Paraburkholderia bryophila: one gene and its partner. The protein of the gene in region 1 interacts with the protein of each later gene in a pairwise test. Links are inferred from orthologs where the notes say so. Each region holds a gene or a part of one and is shown on either strand. Other genes may lie near its edges.

The links.
Region 2: the proteins of GGD40_RS05055 (region 1) and GGD40_RS21220 interact in binary tests that used the Escherichia coli proteins (3 or more experiments, as listed by UniProt). The link is inferred for Paraburkholderia bryophila from one-to-one orthologs.

What each region holds. Positions count from the first base shown.
Region 1 is NZ_JACCAS010000001.1:1,115,332-1,120,812, reverse strand. Bases 634-4,074 are described here. They hold GGD40_RS05055 (2-oxoglutarate dehydrogenase E1 component), read left to right. Parts: upstream 634-1,012; coding sequence 1,013-3,874; downstream 3,875-4,074. Other genes in these bases: odhB (2-oxoglutarate dehydrogenase complex dihydrolipoyllysine-residue succinyltransferase), read left to right, coding at 4,019-4,074; typA (translational GTPase TypA), read left to right, coding at 634-637. In the rest of the region: more of typA, read left to right, coding at 1-633; more of odhB, read left to right, coding at 4,075-5,296; lpdA (dihydrolipoyl dehydrogenase), read left to right, coding at 5,443-5,481. UniProt on the Escherichia coli protein: E1 component of the 2-oxoglutarate dehydrogenase (OGDH) complex which catalyzes the decarboxylation of 2-oxoglutarate, the first step in the conversion of 2-oxoglutarate to succinyl-CoA and CO(2).
Region 2 is NZ_JACCAS010000001.1:4,709,621-4,714,594, forward strand. The notes cover bases 1,443-4,376. They hold GGD40_RS21220 (ATP-binding cassette domain-containing protein), read right to left. Parts: upstream 3,915-4,376; coding sequence 1,971-3,914; downstream 1,443-1,970. Other genes in these bases: GGD40_RS21215 (CaiB/BaiF CoA transferase family protein), read right to left, coding at 1,443-1,870; GGD40_RS21225 (glutathione peroxidase), read left to right, coding at 4,051-4,376. Also shown: DNA repair protein RadA, read left to right, coding at 1-193; GGD40_RS21210 (DUF2866 domain-containing protein), read left to right, coding at 359-637; more of GGD40_RS21215, read right to left, coding at 749-1,442; more of GGD40_RS21225, read left to right, coding at 4,377-4,530; cls (cardiolipin synthase), read right to left, coding at 4,635-4,974. UniProt on the Escherichia coli protein: Genetic data indicate it may be involved in ribosome assembly or function.

The sequences.
Region 1 (5,481 bases):
GCACGAGCCGTACGAAAACCTGACCGTCGACATGGAAGACGGCCACCAGGGTGGCGTGATGGAAGAGCTGGGCCGCCGTAAGGGCGAAATGCTCGACATGGCGTCGGACGGCCGTGGCCGTACGCGTCTCGAGTACCGTATTTCGGCGCGCGGCCTGATCGGCTTCCAGTCGGAATTCCTCACGCTCACGCGCGGCACGGGCCTGATGAGCCACACGTTCGACTCGTATCAGCCGGTCCGTGAGGGCGCGGTGGGCGAGCGTCGCAACGGCGTGCTGATTTCGCAGGACGACGGCGCGGCTGTCGCCTACGCACTGTGGAAGCTGCAGGATCGCGGCCGTATGTTCGTGTCGCCGGGCGAGCCGCTGTACGAAGGCATGATCATCGGCATTCACAGCCGTGACAACGACCTGGTCGTGAACCCGATCAAGGGCAAGCAACTGACCAACGTGCGTTCGTCGGGTACCGACGAAGCGGTGCGCCTCGTGCCGCCGATCCAGATGTCGCTGGAATACGCGGTCGAATTCATCGACGACGACGAACTCGTCGAAGTCACGCCGCAATCCATCCGACTGCGCAAGCGTTACCTGAAGGAACACGAGCGCCGCAGCGCAAGCCGTAAGGGCGCAGTGGACTAAGCAGCGCAGTGCACTAGGCACGCAGACAACCGGGCGCCAAAGCCGGTTCGCTGTAGACAAAAGCCGCCTCCGGGCGGCTTTTGTCGTTTCTGCGCCCATGCGGCCTGGTGAAGCCTGATGACCAATTGGCCCCGTTTGCCGCAGAAGACTGTTAACTATCTTGAAAGTAGCCCGAAAGCCCCGTCAGAAAAGGCTTGAGCGGCAATCCGTCTGCTATCTGGAGTATCGGTTCTGTGATATGCTCCCCGGGTGCAAAGTTTTAGGTCCTTCCAAGCAAGACTTGATTCGCGCAATCCGCCAAACGGTCAGGCCGTGTCGCGGAAGGTTCTGTAACCCGCTATTTCTCGAGAAACTCGAAGAAAGGTGAGCGTAAAAATGATGAAGCAATTCCAGTCGAACTCTTATCTGTTCGGCGGCAATGCTCCGTACGTAGAAGAAATGTACGAAGCGTATCTCGACAATCCGGCGTCAGTGCCCGAGAACTGGCGCAGCTATTTCGACGCGTTGCAGAATGTTCCTGCATCGGACGGCAGCAATGCCAACGACGTGGCCCACGGCCCGATCGTCGAATCGTTTGCTCAACGGGCCAAGGCTAACGCCTTCATCCCGCGCGCGGCCACCGGCGGCGAAGACCTCGCTACCTCCCGCAAGCAAGTCTATGTGCAGTCCCTCATCGGCGCATATCGCTTCCTCGGCTCGCAATGGGCCAATCTCGATCCGCTGAAGCGCCGCGAACGTCCCGCTATCCCCGAACTCGAACCCGCGTTCTACGACTTCACCGAAGCCGATCTGGACCAGGAGTTCAGCGCCACGAACCTGTATTTCGGTTTCGAGCGCGCGTCGCTGCGCGAGATCGTCAAGGCATTGCGTGACACGTACTGCGGCACGATCGGCGCCGAGTACATGTACATCAGCGATCCGGAACAGAAGCGCTGGTGGAAAGAGAAGCTCGAGTCGATCCGTTCGACGCCGAATTTCTCGAACGACAAGAAAAAGCACATTCTGAACCGTTTGACGGCCGCTGAAGGCCTCGAGCGCTTCCTGCACACCAAGTACGTCGGCCAGAAACGCTTCTCGCTCGAAGGCGGCGAAAGCTTCATCGCGTCGATGGACGAAGTCGTGCGTCATGGCGGCGCCAACGGCGTCCAGGAAATCGTCATCGGCATGGCCCACCGTGGCCGTCTGAACGTGCTGGTCAATACGCTGGGCAAGATGCCGGCGGACCTGTTCGCCGAATTCGAAGGCAAGCACGTCGACGACCTGCCGGCCGGCGACGTCAAGTACCACAAGGGTTTCTCGTCGGACGTCTCGACCGAAGGCGGCCCGGTTCACCTGTCGCTCGCATTCAATCCGTCGCACCTCGAAATCGTCAACCCGGTGGTCGAAGGTTCGGCGAAGGCCCGCATGGACCGTCGCGGCGACGACAGCGGCCTGCAAGTGCTGCCGGTGCAGATCCACGGCGACGCGGCCTTCGCGGGCCAGGGCGTCGTGATGGAAACGCTGAACCTCGCGCAAACGCGCGGTTACGGCACGCACGGCACGCTGCACATCGTCATCAACAACCAGATCGGCTTCACGACGTCGGATCCGCGCGACTCGCGCTCCACGTTGTACTGCTCGGATGTGGTCAAGATGATCGAAGCGCCGGTGCTGCACGTGAACGGCGACGATCCCGAAGCGGTCGTGCTGGCAACGCAGCTGGCTATCGACTTCCGGATGCAGTTCCACAAAGACGTGGTTGTCGACATCGTCTGTTTCCGCAAGCTGGGTCACAACGAGCAGGACACGCCGGCGGTCACGCAGCCGCTGATGTACAAGACCATTGCCAAGCACCCGGGCACGCGCGCGCTGTACGCTGAAAAGCTGGTGCAGCAAGGCGTGATCACCGCGGAAGAAGGCGACGATTTCGTCAAGGCGTACCGCAAGGCGATGGACGAAGGTCACCACACGGTCGACCCGGTCCTGTCGAACTACAAGAGCAAGTACGCGGTGGATTGGGTGCCGTTCCTGAACCGCAAGTGGACCGACGCAGCCGACACGGCCGTGCCGCTCGCGGAACTGAAGCGCCTTGCCGAGCGCATCACCACGGTGCCGGAAAACTTCAAGGTTCACCCGCTGGTCGAGCGCGTTCTCAACGACCGTCGCGCGATGGGCCGTGGCGAAGCCAAGCTCGATTGGGGTATGGGCGAGCACCTGGCATTCGCGTCGCTGGTCGCGTCCGGTTACGCCGTGCGCCTGACCGGTCAGGACTCGGGCCGCGGCACGTTCACGCACCGTCACTCGGTGCTGCACGATCAGAACCGCGAACGCTGGAACGACGGCACGTACGTGCCGCTGCAGAACATTGCCGAAGGTCAGGCGAAGTTCAACGTGATCGACTCGGTGCTGTCGGAAGAAGCGGTGCTCGGTTTCGAGTATGGCTACTCGACCGCTGAACCGAATACGTTCGTCGCGTGGGAAGCGCAGTTCGGCGACTTCGTGAACGGCGCGCAAGTCGTGATCGACCAGTTCATCTCGTCGGGCGAAGTGAAGTGGGGCCGCGTGTCGGGTCTCACTATGCTCCTGCCGCACGGCTATGAAGGCCAGGGTCCGGAACACTCGTCGGCACGTATCGAGCGTTTCCTGCAACTGTGCGCGGATCACAACATGCAGGTCGTTCAACCGACCACGCCGGCGCAGATTTTCCATCTGTTGCGCCGTCAGATGATCCGCCTGTTCCGCAAGCCGCTGATCGTCGCGACGCCGAAGTCGCTGCTGCGCCACAAGGAAGCGGTGTCGGATCTGTCGGAACTCGCGAAGGGCGCGTTCCAGCCGATCATCGGCGAAGTGGACGAAGCCGTCGACGCGAAGAAGGTCAAGCGCGTGGTGGCCTGCTCGGGCCGCGTGTATTACGACCTCGTCGCGCATCGCCGCGAAGCGAAGCAGTACGACGTCGCGATCCTCCGTATCGAACAGCTCTATCCGTTCGCGCACAAGCAGTTCGAATCGGAAATGAAGAAGTACGACAACGCGACCGAAGTGGTCTGGGTGCAGGACGAGCCGCAGAATCAAGGCCCGTGGTTCTACATCGAGCATCACCTGAAGGAAGGCATGAAGGACGGGCAGAAGCTGGCGTACAGCGGCCGTCCGGCTTCGGCCTCGCCGGCAGTCGGCTACTACGCGAAGCACTACGAGCAGCAGAAGGCGCTGGTCGAAGGCGCGTTCGGCCGTCTCAAGAGCTCGTCGATCGCTAAATAAGCAAAACAGACGAACCGGGAAAGCGCAGTGCGCTTTCCCGTGCCGCCTTCTCTGAACTAACGAAAGTTCACAAACGGCAGGCATGGTTCGCAGGCGGTCGTCGTTCCCCGCGCCGTCACCCGATACGTATTCAGGATATTCATAATGGCTATTGTTGAAGTCAAGGTTCCCCAGCTGTCCGAGTCGGTCTCGGAAGCCACGATGCTGCAGTGGAAGAAGAAGCCCGGCGAGGCTGTCGCCATCGACGAAATTCTCATCGAAATCGAGACCGACAAGGTCGTGCTCGAAGTGCCGGCACCCGCAGCCGGCGTGCTCGCGCAAATCATCTCGAACGACGGCGACATCGTCGCCGCCGATCAGGTGATCGCGAAGATCGACACCGAAGGCAAGGCTGGCGCCGCTGCCGTCGAAGCCGAAGTGAAGCCGGCTCCGGTTGCTGAACCGGCACAAGCCGCTGCTCCGGCCGCACAAGCCGCCTCCGCAACGGGTGCGAACACCGCTGCTTCGCCGGCTGCCGGCAAGCTGATGGCGGAGAAGGGTCTGTCGTCGGGCGACGTCGCCGGCACGGGCCGCGACGGCCGCATCACCAAGGGCGACGTGCTGACCGCCGGCGCCCCGGCTGCCAAGGCCGCACCGGCTCCGGCCGCTGCCGCACCGAAGGCGGCCAAGCCGTCGCTGCCGGAAGTCAAGGGCCCGGCCTCGGCCGACCAGTGGCTGAAGGACCGCCCGGAACAACGCGTGCCGATGTCGCGTCTGCGCGCACGGATCGCCGAACGTCTGCTCGAGTCGCAGCAAACCAACGCCATCCTGACCACGTTCAACGAAGTGAACATGGCTCCGGTGATGGACCTGCGCAACAAGTACAAAGACAAGTTCGAAAAAGAACATGGCGTGAAGCTCGGCTTCATGTCGTTCTTCGTCAAGGCGGCGGTTCACGCGCTGAAGAAGTACCCGCTGGTGAACGCGTCGATCGACGGCAACGACATCGTCTATCACGGCTACTTCGACATTGGTATCGCGGTCGGTTCGCCGCGTGGCCTGGTGGTGCCGATCCTGCGCAATGCAGATCAGCTGAGCCTCGCTGAAATCGAGAAGAAGATCGCCGAATTCGGTCAGAAAGCGAAAGACGGGAAGCTGTCGATCGACGAAATGACCGGCGGTACGTTCTCGATCTCGAACGGTGGTGTGTTCGGTTCGATGCTGTCGACCCCGATCATCAACCCGCCGCAATCCGCGATTCTCGGCGTGCACGCCACCAAGGAACGCGCTGTGGTCGAAAACGGCCAGATCGTGATCCGCCCGATGAACTACCTGGCGCTGTCGTACGACCACCGCATCATCGACGGTCGCGAAGCGGTGCTGTCGCTGGTGGCCATGAAAGACGCGCTGGAAGATCCGGCTCGTCTGTTGCTCGACCTGTAAGCACGCGTCGGGTTGGGCCGGCGTCGGCTTGTCATCGCACAAGTCGACGCCATCTAAGCACTACGTCTTTCCAGCATTCCGCAGCACAGGAACGCCGCGCGCCTCGAAGCGTGGCCGCGCGCCGTTCCGCCATCGAAAGGATTGTCATGTCCAAAGAATTTGACGTCGTCGTGATCGGCGCAGGC
Region 2 (4,974 bases), 3.6 Mb from region 1 along the record:
CGAAGTGGGGCTGGCCGGCGAGATCCGGCCGTCGCCGCGCGGTCAGGACCGGCTGAAGGAAGCGGCCAAGCTGGGCTTCTCAGTCGCGGTCATTCCGAAGGCCAATGCACCGAAACAGCCGATAGAAGGCTTACAGGTCGTTGCGGTCGATCGGCTCGAGCAGGCGATCGACCGGGTCCGCACGCTCGAATAGACGGGCTTCCGGCGCCGGCGGGCGCCGTGCGGACTGCGCCTGGCGGTAATGGCCGGTAAATATCTCCATATTGGCTGTAACCTGCCGGTCAACCCTTTTTCCTAAGCTGCAAGCGTATTGCATTGCCGTATGCATCGCTTCAGACGCCAGAAAAAGGATCACGCCTTGAAACAGTCATGTGAAACCGTAGTCGATCGGTCCATCCAGGTGCGCGGTTGCCGCGTCTCCGCACCGATTCGGCAGCCTTGGGGCGGCGCCTGCCGGATCGTCGAGTGGATCGATACCACCGGGCAGATTTCGCGCCGGGTAGTGGCCGAAGATGCCACGGCCGCCGAGGTGCGCGCCACGATCAATCGTCATGTGGAAGGCCGCAAGTACGTGCTGTACGACGACGAGAAGACGCCGCGTCAGACGCTGCCGCGACAGGCGGTAGTGCGGCGTTGAGGGGCGCGTGGTTTGTAAGAGGTGCGTGCTTTGTAAGAGCCCTGGGCTAAGAGTCTTGGGTTCCGAGCCCCGAGCCCCGAGGTTTCAGGCCCTAGGCGCCAAGGCCCGCACTCAGTTGAACCCGCGCCGTAATTCCATGCGCGGCTGCAGGTCAGCCTGCTCTTTCTTCTTTTTCTTCGCTTCGATGGCGCGCTCAGCCTCCGCTGCGGCCGCCAACGCCGCCGCATAAGCCTGCGGATTGAACAGCGGGTGCTGCGCGGCTTCCGCCGCCGTCAGCACCGGCGAAACGCAGCAGTCGAGCGGCTCCAGCAGCAGAACCCAATCTTTCAGCGCACGCTTGCCGATCACCCCGGCGAGTTCCTGCGTCAGCGCGGCGGCGTCCGGGCCGCCGATCGCCTGACCGAGGCTCCAGTGACGGGTGGCCCATTCAGGCCGGTCGAGCGCCATGCACAGGGTTTCCCAAAACTTCAGTTCGAGCGCACCGACCGCGAGCCAGCGGTCGTCGAGCGTGCGGTACAGGTTGTAGCAGGGTACGCCACCGTTCAGCAGACCGGCGCCGGCGGCGGGCGCCGCGCCTTCGTTGGCGAGTGAGACCTGGGCGACGACGTTGTGCGCGTGGGTGACGTGCGTCATCGAGACATCGACGAAGCGGCCTTCGCCGCCGCGCGACACCTGCCACAACGCGGCGAGAATCTGCGTGACCGCGCTCAATGCGCCGCCGAGCAGGTCGGCGATCTGGAAATTCGGCAGGATCGGCGTGCCGTCGCGGCTCGCCAGTTGTTCGAGCACACCCGCATAGCCGATGTAGTTCAGATCGTGGCCGGCATGATCGACGAATGGGCCGCTCGCGCCATACCCGCTGATCGCGCAGTAGACGAGCCGTGGATTGAGCGCGCGCAGCGTCTCGTAGCCCAGGCCCAGCCGCTCCATCACGCCGGGCCGGAAACTTTCGATCAGCACGTCCGATTCAGCCGCGAGTGCGCGCAACACGTTGCGGCCGGCGTCGGACTTGAGGTCGAGACGGGTCTCGCGCTTGCCGCGATTGACCAGCCGGTAGAACGCGCCAGGCCGTCCGGCCACCCGGTCGCTCGACGACTGCATCATCGTGCGGGTCGGGTCGCCCGCGCCGGGCGCTTCGATCTTCAGCACGTCGGCGCCGAGTTCAGCGAGCCGCAACGCGGCGACCGGGCCGGGCAGCAGGCGCGTCAGGTCGAGCACGCGCAGTCCTTGCAGCGCGGGCGGCGCCGCGTTGGACGATGACACGGATGATGCTGTCGCGGATGACAAGGCCAACCTCCCGTCGATACCGGCGCGGATCGAAAACCGCCTGCCGTTAGCCGATTTGCTCGAGTTCCTCGTGAGTCTCGAGCCATTCGGCTTCGAGCGTTTCGAGGCGCGCGTTCACATCTGCCTGACGGCGGATCGCCTCCGTCAGCTTGCTCTTCTGTTCGGGCTCGTAACTGGCCGGATCGACGACGAATGCATCCAGTGTCGACTTCTCCGTGTTGAGCGCGTCCATTTCCTTTTCGATCTTGGCAATGCGGCTTTGCAGCGGCTTTTTCAGGTGCCCGAGCTTCTGACGCGTTTCCGCTTCGAGACGCCGCTGTTCCTTGCGGTTCACGCCGTTGTCCGCGCCGCTGTCCACGTTGCTTGCCGCCGCGCCGGCCTTGATCGCCGCGCGCTGTTCGGCCGCGTGTTGCAGCAGCCAGTCGCGGTAGTCGTCGAGATCGCCGTCGAATTCCTGCAGACGATGTTTCGCGACCAGCATGAACTGGTCGGTCGTGGCGCGCAGCAGATGCCGGTCGTGCGACACCAGAATCAGCGTGCCTTCGAACTGCGCGAGCGCCATGGTCAGCGCGTGCCGCGTTTCGAGATCCAGGTGGTTGGTCGGCTCGTCGAGCAGCAGCAGATTCGGCTTTTGCCAGATGATCAGCGCGAGCGCGAGGCGGGCCTTTTCGCCGCCGGAGAACGGCGCGATTTTCGACGTGGCCATTTCGCCGGAAAAGTTGAAGCTGCCGAGGAAGTCGCGCAATTCCTGCTCGCGCGTGTCCGGCGCGAGACGCGCGACGTGTTGCAACGGTGTGTCGTCGGCGCGCAGCGTTTCGAGCTGATGCTGCGCGAAGTAGCCGATCCGCAGCCCTTTGCCTTCGCGCACATGGCCGCCGAGCGCCGCGAGCGTGCCGGCGAGCGTTTTGATCAGCGTGGATTTGCCCTGGCCGTTCGCGCCGAGCAGGCCGATGCGCTGCCCGTTCTGAATGGACAGCATGACGTGCTCGACGATCGGAATCTCGACGCCTTCGTCTTCGTTGCGATACCCGCAGCGCACGTTTTCCATCACCATCATCGGATTGGGCGCGGAATCGGGCGTACGGAATTCGAACGTGAACGGCGACTCGGCGTGCGCCGGCGCGATCATTTCCATCTTCTCCAGCGCCTTCACGCGGCTCTGCGCCTGGCGTGCCTTGGTGGCCTGCGCCTTGAAGCGGTTGATATAGCTCTGCAGATGCTCGACCGTGCGCTGCTGCTTCACATACGCGCTCTGTTGCAGCGCGAGCTGCTGCGCGCGCAGCACTTCGAATTGCGTGTAGTTGCCGCCGTAGCGCTTGATCTGCTGGTGCTCCAGATGCAGCGTGACGTTGCAGACCGAATCGAGGAATTCGCGGTCGTGCGAGATCACGATCAGCGTGCCCGGATAACGGTTCAGCCAGTCTTCGAGCCAGACGATCGCGTCCAGATCCAGGTGATTGGTCGGTTCGTCGAGCAGCAGCAGATCCGAGCGGCACATCAGCGCCTGCGCGAGATTCAGGCGCATGCGCCAGCCGCCCGAGAAGCTGCTGACCGGCTCGCGGGTCTGGTCGAGCGTGAAGCCGAGGCCGAGCAGCAACGCTTCGGCGCGTGCGGGCGCGGTGTAGCCGTCGGCGTCGGCGAAAGCCGCGTGTGCTTCGCCTTCGGCCGCGCCGTCATGCGCAGCGGAGGCCGCGGCAATCGCGGCTTCGATCGCGCGCAAGGCCGCGTCGCCGTCTAGCGTGTAGGCGAGGGCGGTTTTATCGGCGGCCGGTGTTTCCTGCGCGACGTGAGCGATCTGCCAGTTGGGCGGCATGGCAAAGTCGCCGCCGTCCGCATGCAGTTCGCCGAGCAGCACGGCAAACAGCGTCGACTTGCCCGCACCGTTCGCCCCCACGAGGCCGGCTTTTTCGCCGGGGTTGAGGGTGAACGTGGTGTTGTCGAAGAGCGGCTTGGTGCCGCGCGCGAGGCTGAACTGATTAAAGCGGATCACGAAGAGGCCGGCTGGAGAAAAACGCTATTTTAGACTGCCGGGACGGACACCGGGCGCTCAACGGGGATCGGCCATTCGGCCGACTGTTCCGGCGCGGCTTTTGGCATAGACTGGCAGCTTTTACGGGGGAGCACACATGGCATCGATTTATTCTTTTTCGGCACGTAAGCTCGGCGGCGAGGAAGTGAGTCTCGAGCAGTATCAAGGCAAGGTTTTGCTGATCGTCAACACGGCGAGCGAATGCGGCTTCACGCCGCAATATGCGGGTTTGCAGAAGCTGTTCGACACCTACGCGGCGCGCGGACTGGCGGTGCTCGGCTTTCCGTGCAACCAGTTCGGCAAGCAGGAGCCGGGCGATGCGTCGGCAATCGGCAGCTTCTGTGAGAAGAACTACGGCGTGACCTTCCCGATGTTCGACAAGATCGACGTGAACGGCGCGAACGCGCATCCGCTGTTCCGCTATCTGACCGAAGAGGCGCCGGGTCTGCTAGGTCTCGAAGGGATCAAATGGAATTTCACCAAATTCCTGATCGGCCGCGACGGCAGCGTGCTGAAGCGCTACGCGCCGCTGACCAAGCCCGAGGCGATCACCGAGGATATTGAAAAGCAGTTGTGACGGGTTGGGTGTTGTGGATTTGTGGGTGTTGCCGGAGCTAGAGCCGAAAGCGAAATCGAAATCGAAGTGAGTCGGTTCGTCAGGCGGAATTGTCGAAGCGACGCCTACAGCACCGGCGAAAACAGCCGCGCCACATGCATCAACACCCGCCGCAGCGCGCTCGCATTCCGATACTCGGTGAGGTCGATTTCGCGCGACTCGGCGAAGTCGTTCAGCAGCATCGCTTCGACCTCTTTGGCGAAGCCGCGGTCCACCGTCAGCACCATGATTTCGAAGTTCAGCCGGAACGAGCGGTTATCGAGATTCGCGCTGCCAATGGCCGCGGCCACGTTGTCGATCAGCACCACTTTCTGATGCAGGAAGCCCGGCTGATAACGGAAGACACGGATCCCGGCGCGCAACGAATCGTACGCATACAGTTTCGACGCGGTGAACACCACGCGG